One region of the Bacillus cereus group sp. MYBK79-1 genome, then DNA from elsewhere that is predicted to be linked to it. Evidence: a T-box and tRNA genes for the amino acid it is inferred to sense, from the RefSeq annotation. Region 1 holds a T-box; the other holds one or more tRNA genes.

Region 1 (16,247 bases):
TTGGAAATATTATCGCAGGTTTATTAGGTGCTTCGTTAGGTGGTAGATTATTTGGGTCTTTTGGGCCATCTTTTGGTGGGATTCATGTCGTGCCAGCATTATTAGGAGCAATCGTGTTAATTCTTATTGTATCATTTGTAGTGAAAGCTGCAAGGAAATAAAGATATAGATTATGATGAAAAGCCCTGAATAAGGGCTTTTCATCATTCGAAGAGGTGGTTTCATTGGAGAAAATAAATATAAGAAAAAGAGATAAGTTGAAAAAGTTTTTTAGAGAACACAATTATTTAGCGGTGTTACTTGGGTTTGCGTTATTGTTTATAAACATATTACTGTTAACGAAAATTTCTTTTGTGTTTACTCCGTTTATCGTCTTTTTAAAAACAATATTCTTCCCAGTATTATTAGCTGGCGTACTATTTTATATTTTGCATCCATTCGTTTCGCTTCTCGAAAAGAAAGGTGTTTCAAGAATTGTATCAATAGCTTCCATATATTTAATAGTACTAGGATTATTTGTATTTTTAGTTGTAACGGTTATCCCAATTATTAAAGATCAAATCGATGCATTAATAGATAACTTACCGTATTTCGGTCATGAAATCGAACGAGCAGCACGTAGATTTGGAGAAAGTAATTTACTAGGGAAAATTCAAGAGAATTTAAATATTAATGTAGCGAGTATGGTAAAAGACTACACAGTTGATTTTACGAAGTCGTTATCATCAGTAACTGGAAATGTAACTGGATTTTTAAGCACTGTTACAGAGGTCGTTTTAACGTTTGTAATGGTTCCGTTTATATTGTTTTATCTTTTAAAAGATGGTGAACAATTACCGAATCACTTTTTAAAGTTTATTTCAGAGCAAAGACGACCAGCAGCGATGAGCATACTAGATGATATGCATTATGCGATTAGCTCGTATATTAGAGGGCAAATTATCGTTAGCTTGTTTATCGGTATTATGCTATTAATTGGTTACCTTATTATCGGTATTAAATATGCGGTACTACTTGCTATTTTAGCGATGATTGTAAATATCGTTCCGTACGTAGGACCAATTATCGCAATAACTCCAGCGTTAATTATCGCATTTATCGATTCGCCAGCAATGGTGTTAAAAGTAATTATCGTAATGATAGTTGTACAATTAGCAGAAGGTAAATTTATTTCTCCGCAGGTTATGGGGAAAAAATTAGACATTCACCCAATTACTATTATTTTTATTATTTTAACTGCCGGAAATTTATTTGGAATTATGGGGATTATTTTAGCAATTCCAGGATATGCGATATTAAAAGTGTTAGTAACGCATAGTTATAGATTTGTTAAGTTGAATACGTAAAAAAAGAGCTAAAACAGGTAATGTTGTTTTAGCTCTTTTTCATTTATACTCTTGTTGTAGTAAACCAATAAACCTTATGCGTAGGCTTTTAATTCAATAATAGGTAGATTGCTTTCCTTTAGTTTATAATCAAATATTAGATCGTCCATGCGAAAAGTAGCATCTACTTCAAGAGAAATGAAAGTACCCCCGATTTCTACTTGGTTTCCGTTCTCATTTTCAAAAGTGAGCGCACCGTCAAATGTTTCTATGTACTCATCGCAGGTGTATACATATATAGCGATAGGTGTGAAGTGTATAATTACCCCTAAAGTATCACCTTGACTTTTATCATCGTTCTTAAACACATCAATCTTAAACGTATCATTCTTTTTAGTAAACCAACCCAAAACATCACCTCGTTTTTGTAGTGCAAATCGATTATATATATTGATTATATATCTCTCGGAATAAATTGGTAATCACTATTGCTGAAATCTAACAAAAAAAGAAAATTCAGTTTTAGATGAACGAGAAATGTGATAAACTGTAAAAAATAACGAAAAGCGATGAAAGAGAAGAGTACATATTCGAAACTTTTCAGAGAGCTGATGTGTGGTGGAAATCAGTAAGGGATGAATATGGAATGGGCTCTAGAGCTTCTAGCTGAAATGAGTAGGCAAAGACGGTTACTTCACGTTAAGAAGTTGAAGTGAGCTATGATGATAGCTAATGAAGGTGGTACCGCGGGAGTTTCTCGTCCTTTTTTAAGGATGAGGGGCTCTTTTTATTTTGAGAAAGGAGGAGTTAGGTTGAGCGGAAAAATAATGTTAACAGGAATTAAGCCGACAGGTTATCCGCATTTAGGGAATTATATTGGCGCGATTAAACCTGCATTACAAATGTCAAAGAGTAATGAAGGAAAAGCATTGTATTTTATAGCTGATTATCATGCATTAAATGCTGTACATGATCCAGAAAAGTTCAGTAGTTATACGAAAGAGGTAGCAGCCACTTGGTTATCACTTGGAATTGGAGAAGATGTTATTTTCTACAGGCAAACAGAAGTACCGGAAATTCTAGAATTAGCTTGGATATTAGCTTGCCTAACTCCGAAAGGGCTTATGAACCGTGCCCATGCGTATAAAGCGAGGGTGGAGCAAAATAAAGAAGTGGGTTTAGAGGTAGATGCGGGAGTGAATATGGGATTATATACGTACCCGATTTTAATGGCAGCTGACATATTATTATTTCAAGCTACGCATGTACCAGTTGGAAAAGACCAAATTCCGCATATTGAAATTGCGCGTGATATTGCGACGTATTTTAATCATAAATTCGGCATGACATTTACACTTCCGCAGTATGTCATACAAGAAGAAGGTGCCATTTTACCTGGTCTTGATGGAAGAAAGATGAGTAAAAGTTACGGAAATGTGATCCCGTTATTTGCAGAACAAGAAAAACTACGAAAGTTAATCTTTAAAATTAAAACAGACTCCTCACTTCCGAATGAACAGAAAGAATTAGAAACGTTATTTACGATATATAAAGAATTTGCGACGGAAGATGAAATACAGTCGATGCGTGAAAAGTATGAAACTGGCATTGGATGGGGCGATGTGAAAAAAGAGTTATTGCGCGTTGTAGACCGCGAATTAGCCGGACCTCGTGAGAAATACGCTATGTATATGAATGAGCCAAATTTATTATACGAAGCGTTAGAAAAAGGTGCTGAGCGGGCAAGAGAAATCGCGAAGGTAAATTTAGCAAAAATAAAGAAACGGATTGGATTTGAGAGGGGATGCTGAGCGTTCCCTTATTTTTGCGTAATATCATTAGGTGAAGCAAAGAGTTCACATTTTCTTTCGAAACTTATGAGTTGCATATATGAAAAAGTATGCTAATATAGGGTTACTTATTAAATGTGTTTAATAAGTATAATTAAAGTCACTTATTAAAGATGTTTAATAAGTGTATCTCATATAATAAAAAAGGAGAGGATTGTATGAAAACGGAGAAAGAAAAGATGGTGGCAGGAGAAATGTATATTGCGGATGACGAAGAATTGGTAGCTGATAGGGTGGAGGCAAAACGTTTAACACGTCTTTATAATGAGGCGATGGAGACAGGAGATGAACAACATTTTACGTTATTAAATCAGCTTTTAGGTTCTTCAGCTGACGGAAAATCCCACATTAATCCTGATTTTCGTTGTGATTATGGATACAATATCCATGTTGGAAAGAGCTTTTTCGCAAATTTTAATTGTGTGATTTTGGACGTTTGTGAAGTGCGAATCGGTGATAATTGTATGTTTGCACCGGGTGTCCACATTTATACTGCTACGCATCCCTTGCATCCAGTTGAACGGAATTCTGGCAAAGAATATGGGAAGCCTGTAAAGATTGGTAATAATGTTTGGGTTGGCGGAGGAGCTATAATTAACCCTGGTATTTCAATTGGAGACAACGCTGTAATTGCTTCAGGGGCAGTTGTGACAAAAGATGTACCTAATAATGTAGTTGTTGGTGGTAATCCAGCTAAAGTTATTAAAACAATAGACTTATAGAAATCGTTTTTTACGGGTATATGAATAAACTGGTGTCTTATCGTATAGACAATGTGAAAGGTGTTTCATATGGAGAAATATAGTACGGACAATTATACAAAGACATTACTTGCCTCTCGAAATGCTCTTTTTCTCTTATTTGCTTTGCCAGGTGTCGCTTTTGCTACATGGATTTCAAGAACAGCATCTACTCGAGATATTTTAGCAGTGTCAAATGCAGAAATGGGCTGGATTTTATTCGGACTATCTGTCGGTTCAATAATTGGTTTACTAAGTGCAAGCCGCTTCATTGACTGTAAGGGAGCTAGAGACGTTATTATAGGCAGTATGTTTTTTATGATTGTTGGATTGATTTGTTTAGGGATAAATATTTATTTTGTTTCTAGTATGGGGGCTTTTAGTAGCTTACTAGTATTTGGAGTAGGGTACGGATTGGCGGAAGTCGCATTGAATGTAGAAGGCTCTTCCATTGAGCAGAAATTAGGAACAACTCTTCTTCCGAAATTCCATGGCTTTTTTAGTGTAGGAACTTTAGTAGGCGCGCTCAGTGGTTCTGTCGCAGCGTCGCTTCACATCCCGATTCTGTATCAGTTTCTTGCGATTTCGGTAGTGTTTGTATTACTTGTATGTATGGTGTATCGTTTTCTGCCACATGGAACAGGAAAGAAGGAGAAATTGCGGAACAAAAAGCGAGAGAAGCTTAAGACCTTACGTATGGAAAAAAAGGTGCTTTTAATTGGTCTATTTGTGCTTGGAATGGCATTTGCAGAAGGAAGTGCAAATGATTGGTTATCTATCGTGATGGTAGATGGACATGAGCAAAGTGTAGTGACAGGTTCTATTATGTACACAATTTTTGTATTGGCAATGACGTTAGCTCGTATGTGTAGCAGCTATTTCCTTGATCGATTCGGTCGTGTCGCTGTCGTACGTGCCACTATTATGATGGCGATTCTAGGAATTTCAATCGTAATATTTGGGAGTAATTCGTATTTTCTAGCATTTGGTGTAGTACTGTGGGGGATTGGTGCAGCGCTAGGGTTCCCAATTGGTCTGTCAGCTGCTGGAGATGACCGCGAAAATGCGACTTCTAATGTTGCTGCAGTTTCTATCATTGGTTATACCGCTTTTTTAGTCGGACCACCATTTTTAGGGATACTTGGGGAAGCATTCGGAATACGTAATGCCTTGCTAGCTGTTTTATTATTTGTTCTTTTGTCTGGAATTGTATCATCTGTTACGAGAGAGAATACATCAAGCTAAATAAGGATTGCATGCAGCGGAAATATATCATCTTTATTGCTTTAGAAAATGATGTATGATATATTGTCAACGCAACTTATTAAAAGAGTTTAATAAGTATGTTGATTAAGGTGGTGAGCGATTTGAGTGAACAATTTGTTACTCAAAAATCGATTAAAGAGACGATCCTTCGCGGCATTCGTACAGCTCTTCTAGAGCAAGGAAGTGCGACGAAAGTTGAACTTAGTAATACATTAGAAATTAGTTTTCCAACGATAAGTAAATTTATAGAAAATATGAAACAAGAAGGTGAAGTTACTTTAGTCGGTCTAGATGATTCAAGTGGCGGAAGAAGAGCGAAACGATATGCGTATAATCCAGAATATATGTTAGGATTAGCGATATTTTTAGAAAAAAATGAAACAAACTATACCATTTTTAACTGTTTAGGGGAAGTAAAAGAACAAGGAAGTACTTCAAGTGTATTAATGGATACTGGCGTGAATCTATTATCAAAACATATTGAAAATCTTATCGCTACATTCCCGAAAATAAGCTCTATATCAATTGGTGTGCCCGGTTCGGTTGATAATGGTCGTATTTTCTATATTCCTGGTTATGAAAAGTTCCAAAATTTCAATTTGAAAAGTCACTTGGAGGATCTGTTTTCAATACCTGTAGTAATAGAAAATGATATGAATGCCGCAGTGCTTGGTTATTATAAAGGCACTGGAAATAACGACAATTCATCTCTTGTGTATTTGTATTCAGGTCAAAATGGCCCAGGGGCAGGGATTATGATAAATGGAGATGTAGTACGAGGAAGCACCTTTTTCTCAGGAGAAGTATCTTTCGTTCCGCAGTATGATAATAAAAATTTCTTACAAGCTTTAAGAAGTGGAGACGAAGTTAACGATGCAAATAATCCAGAGAAATATAATATAGATGCTATTACCCGTTTAATAGCTACATGTATAGCTATTATTAACCCTCATACCTTTATCTTCTGTGATGATGAGGTGAACCAATTTGTAATAGATCAAATTGTAAAAACTTGTCCGCAGTACATTCCGGTAGAACATATTCCGAAAATAACAGTGAGCGATTGGAAAGAAGATTATTTATATGGACTAAAAAGTCTTGGACTTGATCTTATGATAACAAGAACAAGTAAAGAAAATTAAATATAAAAATGTTGGTTGAATACAGTAAAAGAAAAGGTGTCGATTATGAAAATTGAACATGTAGCAATTTGGGTGAATGATTTAGAAGCCATGCGTGAGTTCTATAAACAGTACTTCGGTGGTGAAGAAAATAGCTTATATCACAATCCGAAAAAGCAGTTTGAATCTTATTTCATAACTTTTGAAGGTGGTGCGCGTCTAGAACTTATGAGACAAGTAGGGATAGACGATAAAATAAAAACACAAACAGTAGGATATGCGCATATTGCTTTTTCTGTAGGTAGTAAAGAAAAGGTGAACGAATTAACGAATACATTAAGAGAAGCAGGATACCATGTGTTAAACGGCCCGCGTACTACAGGGGATGGTTACTATGAAAGTGTAGTAAGTGACCCTGAAGGAAATCAGATTGAGATAACAATCTAACTCTGAAGGGGATAATTCGGACTTACAGTGAAATAAAAAACCGCATTTCGCGTTATAATAACGGGAAATGCGGTTTTTTAATATGTAATGCTTTTTAATTGGAGTGCTGAAATTCTTTAATAATCTTCTCAATAACAGGAGGAAGATTGCTAGGTAACTCATCAAGCGGAAAGAAGTGTAGTTCTTTCGATTCCGTATGGTCGCATACAAGTTCACCATGGAACGTGCGGCAAATATAAACAACGAGTACACCGTGTACTTGATCGCCATTTGGATAGATTTGAAAGAAATCTGGTCCTGAGTATGTACGGAATGGTTCTGGATTTTTAATGATAAGTCCAGTCTCCTCATATACTTCTCGCTTTAAAGCGTCTTCTAACGTTTCATTATACTCTAAGGCGCCGCCAATAATGCCCCAGCGGTTAAAATCTGTGCGTAGCTGCAGTAATATTTTATTTTCCTCATTTAATATAATGGCGTGCGAACCTATTAAAATAAGTGGATGATTGCCTACTAAATTTCTCATGTCTTCAACATAACCCATATTTGTTCTCCTTATAGTTAATAATAATTAGGAAGTTCTTTTAACATTCTTTCTGTTTTACGTGCTGTAAAGGCTAAGTTATGATCATCTTTCGTTCTGAAAAATAAAGTACGTAAAAAGGTTTTAATGTTGGCACATAAAATACAATATTCATTTAGCGAAAGGCGTTTTCTAATTTGAGGAAGCCTTTTTATTTTTTTATAAATAATTGAAATTAACTCATCTTGTGGGAAATCATGATATAGCATCGATAGTAACGGTGTAACAATTCGTTCATCTTCATTATTATGAAAAAGATCCGATGGGATAAAAATTTTATTTAATAAACAATGAATTAATTCTTCATACCACTCAAAATTCGTATAAGAATTGTGAACAATTTCAGTAAAGGCATCAGATACGTGGGCAAGACAATGAACCCACCCTTTATTTTCAATATAGCCTCGAAAATCCGTTTCTAAGTTTGTGTATGTAATGAGTTTGTTTTTTATTTCTTGGATATCCGCCTCTGTAAAAAAGTAGTGCGAGTTAGCGAATTGGAGTATTAATGCAAGTAATGAAACAGTGTAAGAACGTGTGAAAACCCCATCTGTATGTGGGGAGTAAATGTCACAATATAAATACTCATCACTTAAACAAGTTTGCAACAGTAATTTCAGTTGATCATCCATAAGGAATTCATGATGAATGAAATGTGCAAAACATTTATATATAAGCTGGTAACGAACGTAACTATCAGTTGTTCCGACATACTGAAGCATATTGAGTGTTAACTCATTCATATCTATATGTTGCAGTTGCGTATAGTCATTTTGTTGTATAAGCTCTAACTGTTGTTGCAATGCTGTAATATCCAATGGAGAACCTCCTCCGCACTTTAAAGATGTGATGTTTTCTAGTATTCTATATATTCAAGGACAATCCTGCTCATGCAAGGAGAACAAGTAGAAATTCGAGTATGACATAGATGAGGGAAGTATATGATGACTATAGAACAGCTAGAAAAATATTTTAAAATAAGAAGAAATGCTTCTTCTATCATGATAAAAGAAAATAATGCGGAGCCTTTTACAAAAACGCAATTAGAAGAAATAATGCAGTATTGCGTTAATGAGGCTGAAAAAGAGGGAATAGAAAACTTACATTTTGAGGTTTCTTCAAAAAGCCCAAATTACGATGTGTATAAGAAATGCTTCGAAACGTATTCATTTGAATATATTACTGAAAACATGATTGTGTTTAAGGATATATATGAAGTAGAAGATATAGAAAGTGAAATTGATTTTAAGCTTATTGAAGAAGTAGGAGAAAATACATTTTATTCTCTTTGGAACGAAATGACGGAAGAACAAGTCACTTATGATCAATTTGTAAATATGATGCTACAAGAAATTGGTGAGCAATGGAAAGAGCATTGTTTAACAGCGAGTGTAGGTGAAGTGCCGATAGGAATTGTAATTCCCCATATTGAAAGAGGTACGTTAGAAGAAGGAAAACTCATGTATTTCGCAGTCGCTCCAAATATGCGAAATAAAGGGTATGAAGCAGCATTCTTTACAGGAGCAATGTTTGTCTTAAAGGAAATAGGCGCATCTTATTATATTGGCGAGACAAATGTGCAAAATGAATGGATGAAGGATGTTTTTGAAAAGAACGGATGTCAGCTGCTGAGTTGTACTGAGCGATATGTGAGGAAGTTTTAGGAGGATGAAAAAGGTTCTTGAACTTGTTTAACGGGAATCCGTGTACAAATTTTGAACAAGTAAAAGAACTCTTTGCCTGTTTGTAAGATAAAAAGAAAAATGAGAACGACAAAATAGATATTCCTATAATACAATAGAGAAAGATTCGATTATACGAGAAAGCGTTGGTGAAAGAATGGAGCAGCAAAGAAATTGGTTACAAGCAACTGTAGAAAGAAATGAAGACAATACGTTATATATAAAGTGGGAAAATAATATAGAGGAAGTTCGCATTTACTGGAGTACTTCATCAGAGCATATTGAGGAAAATGGAGAATTACTTGCAACGGTAAATGGAGAATCATCATGTACAATTGAAAATCCGAGTGAAAATGAGCGTCCATATTTTAGACTAGTAGGAAGTAATGGACAAGCAGTGACAGTAGCTGAGCGTAGATTGCCATTACAAGGCGCGTTTAACTTCCGTGATATGGGAGGTTATGAAACGACTGAAGGACGTAAAGTAAAATGGGGCAAGTTGTACCGTTCTGAAGAATTAGCAGGATTAACAGAGTGGGATATCGACTATTTACAAAAGTCTGGCTTAAAGTTAATTTGTGACTACCGTACAGACTTTGAAGTGAAGCATAAGCCGAATCCAGAGATTACGGGTGCTCGCCAAGTATGCTTACCAGTTATGCAAGATTTAGCGAAAGACTTGAACATAAATGAATTTTTCCAAGTTGGTGACCTTTCTATGTTAGGGAAGCCAGGCGAGTACCTTGTGAAAATGAATCAAGATTTCGTAAGTGGTAATGAAGCATTCGTGAGCTTCTTAAACTTAGCGCAAAACCCAGAAAACTTACCGTTAGTAAACCACTGTACAGCTGGAAAAGACCGCACTGGATTCGGATCAGCACTATTATTACTTTTACTAGGTGTACCGGAAAAAACAGTAATGGAAGACTATTTACTAAGTAACGGTTTCCGTGAAAAGTTAAATGAAAAAATGATGGCCTTTTTAGGTGCAAAACTACAAAACGATGAAAGTAGAGCGATATTAGGTGCAATGTTTGAAGCGCGCGCTGAATATTTACAAGCTGCGATTGATGAAGTGAAAAAGCAATATGGTTCAGTTGAAGCGTATGCTGAAAAAGCACTTGGCTTTACGAAAGAGTCGTTAGAGGAAATGAAAGTGTTATTGTTAGAGGATAAATAATGAGGATGGAGGCTAATTGGATTAGCCTCCTGTTTCTATTATGAAATTTTTCGTTGCCTAATAACTCCTATTACAATTGGAATAACTGTCCCAATTAACAATATCGGTAAAAATAATTTTCCGAAACCGCCGCTCCAATTTAAAGCGATTGAAATTGTTTCAAATAGGATGAAAGCAAAAATAAGTAAACAGACATTTTTTAATTGATTAAGCATTTTTCTACTATTTAAATAAAACTCTTTAGCATTTGATTCATTCAGTCTTTGTGGGTAGTTATGAACTTCTGGAAACTTTTCTAAAGTTTGCATTAAAAGGAGTATGAAAAGCCCTATTCCTGGCAAAAGCAAAAGTTCCCACTTTAATCCCCAGCGATCTACAGCACCATATGCGTTATAATGTGCGGGTACTTCCTCGGGTAATCTTCCCCAAATAATGATCAGAAAAATGATTGATCCAAAGAACAATGAATATCCAATGATATCTCCAACCCATTCACTTTTTGTTTTTGGGATTGTTATTTTAGGTCTTCCCCATGAATTTACTATGTTGTTCCGCCCCTTTCTATTCCTGTATTACCTTTTTAAAAATTTGATTCATTATCCAAATTATCTCAAATTTATAGTATTTTCACAATTAATTATTTTTGAATAACATAACTCGTTTGCCTAAAAGCAACTTTAAGTTCTCTGTACAGCTACGATTCGTAAAGGGAAAAAGTTCGACTTAAGAGAGAATTAATGAGAAAATACAAGTTGTAAATAACGTACTAGTTGAGGAGAGCATAATGAAATATAAAGTTATATTATTCGACGTAGATGATACATTATTAGATTTTCCTGAAACGGAAAGAAATGCTTTGCATAACGCGTTTGTACAGTTCGGGATGCCTACAGGGTATAATGATTATCTTGCAAGTTATAAAGAGATTAGTAATGGATTATGGAGAAATTTAGAAAATAAAATGATTACGCTAAGTGAATTAGCGGTAGATCGATTTAGACAATTATTTTCCCTTCATAATATAGAAGTAGATGCACAGCAATTTAGTGATGTATACCTTGAAAACTTAGGGAAAGAAGTACACCTTATAGAAGGTGCAGTGCAATTATGTGAGAAACTACAAGGTTGCAAGTTAGGTATTATTACGAATGGATATACGAAGGTGCAACAATCTAGAATCGGAAATTCGCCTTTATGTAATTTCTTTGATCATATTATTATTTCAGAAGAGGTTGGTCATCAAAAACCAGCACGTGAGATTTTTGATTATGCATTTGAGAAGTTTGGGATTACTGATAAATCAAGTGTATTAATCGTTGGAGATTCTTTAACTTCTGATATGAAAGGCGGAGAAGTTTACGGCATTGATACGTGTTGGTATAATCCGAGTTTGAAAGAAAATATGACAGGTGTTAAGCCGACTTATGAAGTGGAGAGCTTGCTACAAATTTTAGGAATTGTGGAAGTGGCGGAAGAAAAGGTAGTTTCATTTTAATCGTGTTGATATATTTTGAGTTACGGTAGATATATTGGGAAAATCGTCGATATAATTTGAGTTGCGTTCAATTTATAGGTACGATCGGTGTAATAACTAGAGGTGAGTGAAAGATGTTAACGTTTTTATTTGAGTTAGACAAGAGTATTCCGCAGAAGGATGAACCACGGTATGCCGCTTATGCAAATGGCTTTATTGAAGGAGATTTAACGATTCGCGCGAGTGACAGCGTATTTTTTCAGAAGCCATGCATGAAGGTTGCAGAGCTTGGCATTTATTTAGGACAGTGGATGGAACAAGTACAATACGGTCAAAACGTACATATGAATTATGAAACGAGTGACCGTGAGGAAGTAATTCTCGGATTCTTCTATGAAGAGGAAGATCAGTGGAGAGTTTCTTCCAGTTGGCAACAATTTGAACTTCAAGAGCGTATATCCACTACAGCATTAGTAGAGAGCGTTCAACGCTATTTGAATGAGCTCAATAAGGAACTGCGCGCGATAGAATATCCCGTTACGTTTGATCAGTACTTAAGAGGAGAGCGAATGATGAAGCTTTCTTACAAACGACTGTGTGATAGTAAAGCGGATACGACGTCGATAGAGGTTTATAATGAAAGCGAAAGAGTAGGCGTAGTACGGGGCTATTATAAAAATATGTTGATGAAAGTGCTAGACTTTATTCCGAAAGTCGGTAGTAATATCATTTATGAAATAAAGGATAGTAAGGACAATATTCGCGTCATTGCAAAGGATGTAAGTAGGCAGCGCCAAAGAAGGATTTTAGTAACGTACATCAATAATAATGATGCAGAGCATGAAATACTTGTATGTGATGGAAAGTTATTGGATGCAAATTTCATATTTACCTTTACATATAAGACAGAAGAATATGTTGTTCACAAAACTTCAATTGGGCTTGGAAAGTTATTACGAAACGGCTACGTAATCGCAGATTGGAATATTCGTCTTGAAGAAGATATGTATGATATCGAGATGGATGTATATGATGAAGATTATATAAAGGATCAATATTTACTGTTAGGCGTATTTCATGCTGTTTTGTATGGGTGATAAATGAGAAATACCGGCATTCTTCATGGGAAGGATGCCGGTATTTTTATATGATTTTGTGTCCTCAATTAATCCTCAAAAATAAAAATCTCATCAATTGTACTATGAAGTGCCTTCGCTATATCGTGAGCGAGTTGTAAGGAAGGGTTATATTTTCCTTTTTCGAGATGGCTAATTGTTTCACGGCGTACACCAACACTTTTTGCTAAATCCTCTTGTGTCATATGTAACTTGGCTCGGTATTCTTTTATTTTCGTTATGAACGCCATGGTGCATCTTCCATTTCATCAACAGGTTTATCGTAAAAGAACATAGAGAAGCCGAACGTAAGAATGAGCGTGCCGAAAATAAGGGCGATATCAATCTCTTGTAGCGTAGGGTTTGGAAATAACATTTCAATAAACATAATAATAGCAGTAGTTAGTAATGTAACGATAAAGGCATTGCGGCACGATTTATTGACGATTTGTTCAAATAGTTCATCGTGTTGAACCGTTCTATACGTTGTGAAAAAGGAGAAGAAACAGAACATAGTAAACAATCCTTTTTCATAAAAAAAGCCGAGGAAACCGAAGAAACCGAGAAATCCTAAATATTTAATCCAAGTTGTTTTCACGATAGATTCTCCTTTCGATGTTAGAAATAAATCACGTTATGTTATAAATATATCACATATAGAAATGTATAGTAATAATAGTTTTCCAATTCTTTTCATAATAATAGTAAAAAGAGGAAATATACTGCGAAATAAAGAGGATAATATTGTAAAATGATTGTAAGGAGGGGGAGGAAGGCATGCTAACTTGGATCATGATCGTTGCATTACTTGTAGTAATTACTGTAGTGGCGACGGTGTTAATTGGGCGAAATGGTGATGCGAATTATAGTAAAGCGACAAAAGGGAATATTAAACGGCTGACGATGATTTATATAATACTAGCTGTCGTTTTAATCGTTGGATTAGGTTTGTATATTTATTTTAAAGGTTGAAAAAACTGAAAAAATATAAAAATCTAAAAATAGAAGTATGCTATAATATTAATATAGTTATTTGGTAATTAAGGAAAGGATTGGATGGAATGATTGAAATTACGAATGTGTCAAAAAGTTATAACGGGTCTACTTATGCAGTAAAAGATTTAAGTTTATCAGTGCCTAGCGGAGAAATTTTTGGATTTTTAGGGCCGAATGGTGCGGGTAAATCAACGACAATTAAGATGATTACTGGTATTCATGGGGTGGACAAAGGGACGATTACGATTAACGGTATTGATATTATGAAAAATCCGATGGAAGCAAAAAAGACGTTTGGTTATGTCCCTGATAGCCCAGATATGTTTTTACGATTAAAGGGAATTGAATATTTAAACTTTATGGCAGATATGTATGAGGTACCGAAAGAAGTACGACAAGAACGAATCGAGTCTTTAGCAAAGAAATTTGATCTTTACAATGCGTTATCGGATCAAATTCAAAGTTACTCGCACGGTATGAGACAAAAAATCGTTATTATTGGTGTGCTCGTGCATGAGCCAGATGTATGGATTTTAGACGAACCGTTAACGGGGCTTGATCCGAAATCTGCATATATATTAAAAGAAATGATGAGAGAACATGCGGATAAAGGGAAGATTGTATTTTTCTCTACTCACGTATTAGAAGTAGCTGAAAAAATATGTGACCGCGTTGCGATTATTAATAGGGGGAATTTGCAGTTTAAAGGAAATTTAGATGAAATGAGAGATCATTTTAAATCCAATGAATCACTTGAAAAAATGTTCTTGGAGATGACGGGCAATGAGTAAAATTTGGACGTTAACGAAAGTATTATTAAAATTAAATTATGCAGATTTTATAACAGATAAGAAGAAGCGATGGGCGTATGTATTTTCATTTGCAGCCATTTTATTTGTCGGCTTTTTACTGTTTGGTTCTATCACGCACGCAATGTATGAGGGAATGATACATTTAGGGCAAAATCCGGGAATGATTATCGCAATGGGACTTGCGATTGCGAGTATATGGGTATTTTTAATGAGTATCACGAACATTTTAACTGTATTTTACTACAGCAATGATATTGAAATGTTACTACCGTTACCATTAAAACCAGCGCAAATTATTTCTGCAAAATTTCTAACAGTATTAATTACACAATACGTAATGAGTTCATTTATTTTATTACCGATCTTTATTACGTATGGGTTAAAAAGTGGCGCATTTATTACATATTACATATATATGATTTTCATTTACTTACTTTTCCCGATTGTGCCGTTAGTATTAGCGTCGTTACTGATGACAGTTATTATGAGGTATACGAATATAGCGAAAAATAAAGATCGAGGAAATATATTTATTGGAATCGTAAGTATACTATTTATTGTAGGAATTAATGTATTTTTACAGTGGAAAAATAAAAGTTCGTTTTCTGAAGATGCAATCACGAATTACCTAGCGAACAACGAATCTTCTCTTTTAGTACAAATGACAAACTATTTTCCAACTACATATTTCGGAGCAGTGGCATTAGTAGAAAATGCAAATTGGAAGGGTCCTTTATACGTAATCATCTTTGCACTTATTTCATTTGTATTCTTTGTGTTGTTTTATTACATTGCAGAGCGTACATATTTAAAAGGGGTTATTGGACTTTCAACGAGTACAGCAAAAAAAGAGGTCATTTCAGCAGAAGGTTTACAGAAATCAACGGTACAAAGTTCACATTTAAAAGCGTATGTGAAAAAAGAATTTAAAACGTTATTCCGTACACCACAATTTTTCTTAAATTGTATCGTACAAACTTTCGTTATGCCGATTATGTTATTCTTTGTTTTATTCGTGCAAGATGGGAATTTAAAGTGGATCACAGGGTATATTGATAATCCAGAATCAGCAGGACTTGCAATTGGCGTTGGTCTTTGCGCATCGCTATTTTTAATGGGAAGTAACGTCATCGCAACAACTTCATTCTCACGTGATGGAAGCTCTTGGTTTGTGAATCGATATTTACCAGTAAAAGCTTCGGATATCTTTTTTGCGAAAGCAATCACTGCTTGGTTAATTAATGTAATTATTTTGGCGGTATTCGGTATTACGATGGCAGTTGTAGCGGGGATTTCTCCTGTCTTCATGATACTTTGGTTTTTACTAAGTGCGAACGGGTTACTGTTAATTAATTTAATCGGTACACGCTGGGATGCACAAACTGCAGATATACATTGGGATACAGAGCAGAAATTATTTAAGAGCCGATATACAACTTTGTGGAATTTTTTAGCTAATATTTTAATAGCTTTAGTTATTGTAGCAGGAGTAAGTTTATTATACTTCTTCCTTCAAGTAGGACTGTGGATTATGTTTATCGTTTTATTTGTAATGTTTACGATTGTAAATTATATTTTCATTAAAATTTTAAAATTAGGTGCCGAACGTATATTGTCAAATATTGAATAAAAAGATAGATCCTCTGTATTCGTGCA
Region 2 (5,436 bases), on a different contig from region 1:
TCCTAATTAATTAGGTAAAAAGGAATCATTATCCTCAAAAAATTTATTTTTATATTGATTTCATATTACATTTATGTGAATAAACCCACTATATTATATCTTTATACTATAATAAAATTACAACTATACAACTAGAGGAGGTCTCTATTATATGAATATGAAAGCTACTGCTTTAACAGCAACTACTGTCGCAATTGCTTCTTTACTTCCTTCTATGGGAGAAACAAATGTACAAACAGCCAACGCTGAACAATTATCTAATGTGAAAACTGGATATGTAAAAGTCGATCAGGTAGCCTTACATACAAAAGATAACGCAAATAGCTCATCAATTGATACAATTCGCTTTAATACGAAGGTGAACATACTTGAAACAACTAATGGTTGGTATAAAGTATCTGTTAATAATAAAGTAGGTTACGTACAAAAAGATTCTATTCTACTAAAAAACAAACTTCAATCTAATAATCAATATATCGTTAATGCCAATGCATTAAATGTTCGATCTGAACCTAATTTAGAATCTTCAATTTTAGATGTATTACCAAATGGAAAATTCGTTACCATTCAAGAAGAACAAGGCGATTGGTATAAAATTTTACATAATGGCAAAACAGGTTACGTACAAAAAGCATTCGTTTCTAATGGTTCACAGCCTTTAGTAAAAGGTATCACAGTTCAAAATAATACAAAATACACAGTTGCAACACCTAAACTTAATGTACGTAGCACCGCTAGTACAAGTAGTGCACTACTTGGTTCATTACAAAATGGAACACAACTACAAGTAGTGGAAACTGTAGGAACTTGGTATAAAATTCGTTTTGGCACAGGATACGGATACGTGGCAAAACATTATGTAGTGCAAAATCAAGCACAAGTTCAAAAAGCCCAAACTGCTTCCATTCCAGCAGTTTTCAAATTCCCTACTCAAGGAAGAATTAGCTCAACCTTTGATATGCGTTGGGAACAGATGCATTACGGTATAGATATTGCAGCTCCAGGTAATGTCTCTATCCAGGCGGCGGCTGCAGGCAAAGTTGTGAAATCATATTATTCAGCTAGCTATGGCAATGTTGTGTTCATCGCCCATCAAATAAACGGGAAATTATATACAACAGTCTATGCTCACATGAAAGATCGCACTGTACAAGCTGGTGATCAAGTACAAGCTGGACAATTAGTAGGTCATATGGGAAACACAGGTCATTCATACGGGCAACATCTTCATTTTGAATTACACAATGGAGAATGGAATTTTGAAAAAACAAATGCAGTAAACCCACTGCCATATTTAGTTAGGTAAATTGTATGTCACGCAATATCAATATACCTCTCTTAATTGAATACTTAGCCTTTTTAGGTTTAATCTGTTGTTTAATCATTTACAATACAAATACTGTATTTTTATCTATTATCATTGCTTTTGTTGCTTTAGAAATTATGATGGAATCTTTTCAAGTTCAACTTAAACAAAAAATTGCCCATATTTATAATGCCATCTTTCTATTAAGTGCCCTAATAGCAAATATTATTAGTAATGGTTTTTATTTATCTACCGTATTTCCTGTATTTTTTATGGCTGTTTTATTATTCATAGCTAGATACATTCATGTTCCTACTAACAAAAAACACGAACAAGAAGCTTAGAAAGAGGAGACACTTTGTACCAATCTTTCAAAGATAATCCGATAAAATATATATTGAATTTATATGCAAAAATAAATAGTTTTTTTGGTATACAAGGAAGTTATACTGCACAATTTCTCCTTTATGGCATGTTATTTCTCGTCTTAATTACGTTCTCCTTGCTTTACTAATAAAAAAAGGATCTCACATAAACTTGAGATCCTTTTTAATTTATATAGAAAATGCTCTTTATCCGCAAGCATATTTTTCATAAATAAAACTAAGATTATATTTTTTTTCTAAGCTCATTCTTTGCTCATCGTCACACCAATAGAACAGAATATCGTGAATCGTTGCATAACGTTTATTTTTAAGAAATAGTTTAAAGAATGATGGTAAACAATCATGTAATTGTATAAATATATAATTGCGTAATATTTCTTCTTTATATTCAATGCCCTTACAAATATACAATAATTCTTCACAATAATATGCATGTTGTGGAACTTGAATCATTTCGAAAAATGGCACATATGATAATAACTTTCCGATAAAATGATCATATCGATCCATTATTCCTATCGTCATATGCTCCATCATTTCTTTCATTACATATAAATAATCATCTACATGAGTAGTTTTCAATGGGTCTAATCGATCTGAAATTTGAGAAAGTACAGCTCTTTGACAAGCTAACACCGCTTGACTAGGTCCATAATATGATAGGAAGTCTGTACATTTACGATATTTTCGTAATAAGTCATGTGTGTATAAGTCATACACAAACGTATTACAATACATCGCTAGACTCATCATATCACTATTCAATTGTTCTTTTGATAGTAATTTAGCTCTCTTACACATATAAAAGAATGTAAATTCCAATACTTCTTTATGAGATAATAGATGTTTACAATTCGTTATACATTTCTCATTAAATTTAACTCTATCCCAAATTTCTACATCCCCATCAGTCAATTCACCAATACGATATTTAATAATTAAATAGTTTAAAGCAACCGCTTGCGTCAAAAGATCCCACGTTTCATATTCCAATGAAGTATGAACAAACTCAGATAGTCCTTGAGTTACCATAAAAGTATTTGCTTCTTCATACCAACCAATCTCTTGGCATAAACGAAGAATACGTACTAAAGTTGGAATTTCATCTTTATGAAACTGCGGTAAATTCTTTACTTTATTCATTCCATATACGATAAATGAAGCTAAATTTTCTTCTTTATAAAATTCTTTTTCTTTCCAAACTAATATAGTCCGTTCTTTCCCTTCACCTTTTGGATGACAAGGTACAAGCAAAGAAAATAATTCAGCGAAATTATTTGGCTCTATATATGTATCTGTAACCAAATTCCAATTTGGATCGCGCTGTATAGCCCTCATATAATTCCCCTTCCCTTTTATCTACATAGGAAATATTAATCCATTATTACATCATTAACAATAAATATTGCTATATTCAAAATTTTTCATAATACTTATATCTATCAGTATATCATTTTTTCTCTTATTTAAAATTAAGAATGACAAATTTAAATAAACTGTCGAAATTACTAACTATACACTTATTATATAATGGCTCAGATACATCATGCTAACATATTAGTTTAATCCATATATACTAGAATAATGCATCTGATTTTTATACGTAACTTATCCCACTAATGAAAGTCTCTCTTCATTCCGTATGCTCCGAAATTTCACTTAAAGCAAATCCAGCTTGATCATCTGCCGATTCTCTTATAGCTAAATCACCTAGTGCTAGCATCCCAACCAGTTGACCACCCTCAACTACTGGTAATCGTCTAATTTGATACTGTGCCATTAACTCTGTAGCTTTTTCAATAGAATCATCTGGAGAGACTGAAACAATGTTTGTTGTCATTACATTTGTAATTTTATTAGATCCAGGATGTTTCTCAGCAATCCCTCGAACAACTAAATCTCGGTCCGTAACAAGCCCAACAACTTGTTCATTTTCAACAACTGGAATCAATCCAATCGATTCTTCTTTCATCTTTACAGCAGCCTCATATACATTGTCTAGCGGTGTACAATGTACAATATGAGTACTCATAATATCTCTCACTCGTGTCATTTTTGTCTCCTCCTTTTTATACATACCATAGCTTTTCCTAAATCCCTTTATTTATTTCAGGAAAATCAGTTGATAAAGGAGGATTCTACAAAATAAAAAAGAGTCAGCAATATGCTGACTCTTTTTTTATGACCCGTACGGGATTCGAACCCGTGTTACCGCCGTGAAAGGGCGGTGTCTTAACCACTTGACCAACGGGCCATGGCTCCGCAGGTAGGACTCGAACCTACGACCGATCGGTTAACAGCCGATAGCTCTACCACTGAGCTACTGCGGAATAATATATATGGTGGGCCTAAATGGACTCGAACCATCGACCTCACGCTTATCAGGCGTGCGCTCTAACCAGCTGAGCTATAGGCCCATATACTTTAAACAGGGGCAGTAGGAATCGAACCCACACTGGAGGTTTTGGAGACCTCAGTTCTACCTTTAAACTATGCCCCTAAAGGATGCCGACTAGAGGACTTGAACCCCCAACCTACTGATTACAAGTCAGTTGCTCTACCAATTGAGCTAAGTCGGCATAAAAAAATGGTGGCTCGGGACGGAATCGAACCGCCGACACGAGGATTTTCAGTCCTCTGCTCTACCGACTGAGCTACCGAGCCAACATAAATGGCGGTCCCGACCGGGGTCGAACCGGCGATCTCCTGCGTGACAGGCAGGCATGTTAACCACTACACCACGGGACCATTTGGTTGCGGGGACAGGATTTGAACCTGCGACCTTCGGGTTATGAGCCCGACGAGCTACCGTGCTGCTCCACCCCGCGACAATATAATGTTTTTAAAAAATGGAGGAGGTAGAGGGATTCGAACCCCCGCGCGACTCTCGCCGCCTGTCGGTTTTCAAGACCGATCCCTTCAGCCGAACTTGGGTATACCTCCATGAAGGAAAAAATAAAAAATTTATTATTATATGTATCTAAACCATTTAAAAAGAAAATGGAGGAGGTAGAGGGATTCGAACCCCCGCGCGATTCTCACCGCCTGTCGGTTTTCAAGACCGATCCCTTCAGCCGAACTTGGGTATACCTCCGAGACATATAATAAATAAAGTGGAGCCTAGCGGGATCGAACCGCTGACCTCCTGCGTGCAAGGCAGGCGCTCTCCCAGCTGAGCTAAGGCCCCATGTTTTTGGGAATATCGGGAAGACAGGATTTGAACCTGCGACCCCCTGGTCCCAAACCAGGTGCTCTACCAAGCTGAGCCACTTCCCGTAAATAAAAGCGCGCCCGAGAGGAGTCGAACCCCTAACCTCTTGATCCGTAGTCAAACGCTCTATCCAATTGAGCTACGGGCGCATATGGTGCCGAGGGCGGGGGTCGAACCCGCACGGTGGTCACCCACCGCAGGATTTTAAGTCCTGTGCGTCTGCCTGTTCCGCCACCCCGGCATGTCATATTGAAAATTGGAGCGGAAGACGGGATTCGAACCCGCGACCCCAACCTTGGCAAGGTTGTATTCTACCACTGAACTACTTCCGCAAGACATGTTTGAGTTATTTTATTAAAAGTGCGGGTGAAGGGAGTCGAACCCCCACGCCAAAGGCGCTAGATCCTAAGTCTAGTGCGTCTGCCAATTCCGCCACACCCGCATATTTATTTAAAATGGTGAGCCATGAAGGATTCGAACCTTCGACCCTCTGATTAAAAGTCAGATGCTCTACCAACTGAGCTAATGGCTCT

The links. The T-box of region 1 lies ahead of ACTFOB_RS21605 (tryptophan--tRNA ligase). A T-box ahead of a tRNA ligase gene usually reads a tRNA of that ligase, here a tRNA-Trp.
Region 2: it encodes a tRNA-Trp, which carries the amino acid that the T-box ahead of ACTFOB_RS21605 (tryptophan--tRNA ligase) is inferred to sense. The anticodon was not compared.

What each region holds. Positions count from the first base shown of each region.
Region 1 covers NZ_JBQAEO010000017.1:14,849-31,095, forward strand. Annotated here, with positions in the region: gene ACTFOB_RS21590 (GlsB/YeaQ/YmgE family stress response membrane protein) at 1-161, shown strand, start outside; gene ACTFOB_RS21595 (AI-2E family transporter) at 225-1,346, shown strand; gene ACTFOB_RS21600 (hypothetical protein) at 1,421-1,735, opposite strand; T-box leader at 1,886-2,093, shown strand; gene ACTFOB_RS21605 (tryptophan--tRNA ligase) at 2,099-3,136, shown strand; gene ACTFOB_RS21610 (maltose O-acetyltransferase) at 3,334-3,897, shown strand; gene ACTFOB_RS21615 (MFS transporter) at 3,967-5,160, shown strand; gene ACTFOB_RS21620 (ROK family protein) at 5,283-6,323, shown strand; gene ACTFOB_RS21625 (VOC family protein) at 6,369-6,749, shown strand; gene ACTFOB_RS21630 (NUDIX hydrolase) at 6,844-7,293, opposite strand; gene ACTFOB_RS21635 (DUF2785 domain-containing protein) at 7,311-8,150, opposite strand; gene ACTFOB_RS21640 (GNAT family N-acetyltransferase) at 8,274-8,996, shown strand; gene ACTFOB_RS21645 (tyrosine-protein phosphatase) at 9,172-10,194, shown strand; gene ACTFOB_RS21650 (DUF1648 domain-containing protein) at 10,233-10,658, opposite strand; gene ACTFOB_RS21655 (YjjG family noncanonical pyrimidine nucleotidase) at 10,979-11,689, shown strand; gene ACTFOB_RS21660 (tubby C-terminal domain-like protein) at 11,803-12,765, shown strand; gene ACTFOB_RS21665 (helix-turn-helix transcriptional regulator) at 12,834-13,034, opposite strand; gene ACTFOB_RS21670 (DUF3796 domain-containing protein) at 13,022-13,381, opposite strand; gene ACTFOB_RS21675 (hypothetical protein) at 13,561-13,755, shown strand; gene ACTFOB_RS21680 (ABC transporter ATP-binding protein) at 13,845-14,570, shown strand; gene ACTFOB_RS21685 (putative ABC transporter permease subunit) at 14,563-16,221, shown strand.
Region 2 covers NZ_JBQAEO010000003.1:371-5,806, reverse strand. Annotated here, with positions in the region: gene ACTFOB_RS06865 (SH3 domain-containing protein) at 152-1,306, shown strand; gene ACTFOB_RS06860 (hypothetical protein) at 1,312-1,650, shown strand; gene ACTFOB_RS06855 (DUF3965 domain-containing protein) at 1,879-3,030, opposite strand; gene ACTFOB_RS06850 (CBS domain-containing protein) at 3,326-3,745, opposite strand; tRNA gene ACTFOB_RS06845 (tRNA-Glu) at 3,875-3,946, opposite strand; tRNA gene ACTFOB_RS06840 (tRNA-Asn) at 3,948-4,022, opposite strand; tRNA gene ACTFOB_RS06835 (tRNA-Ile) at 4,033-4,109, opposite strand; tRNA gene ACTFOB_RS06830 (tRNA-Trp) at 4,122-4,192, opposite strand; tRNA gene ACTFOB_RS06825 (tRNA-Thr) at 4,199-4,271, opposite strand; tRNA gene ACTFOB_RS06820 (tRNA-Phe) at 4,281-4,356, opposite strand; tRNA gene ACTFOB_RS06815 (tRNA-Asp) at 4,365-4,440, opposite strand; tRNA gene ACTFOB_RS06810 (tRNA-Met) at 4,444-4,520, opposite strand; tRNA gene ACTFOB_RS06805 (tRNA-Ser) at 4,543-4,635, opposite strand; tRNA gene ACTFOB_RS06800 (tRNA-Ser) at 4,694-4,786, opposite strand; tRNA gene ACTFOB_RS06795 (tRNA-Ala) at 4,807-4,879, opposite strand; tRNA gene ACTFOB_RS06790 (tRNA-Pro) at 4,895-4,968, opposite strand; tRNA gene ACTFOB_RS06785 (tRNA-Arg) at 4,979-5,052, opposite strand; tRNA gene ACTFOB_RS06780 (tRNA-Leu) at 5,056-5,144, opposite strand; tRNA gene ACTFOB_RS06775 (tRNA-Gly) at 5,161-5,235, opposite strand; tRNA gene ACTFOB_RS06770 (tRNA-Leu) at 5,265-5,345, opposite strand; tRNA gene ACTFOB_RS06765 (tRNA-Lys) at 5,360-5,435, opposite strand.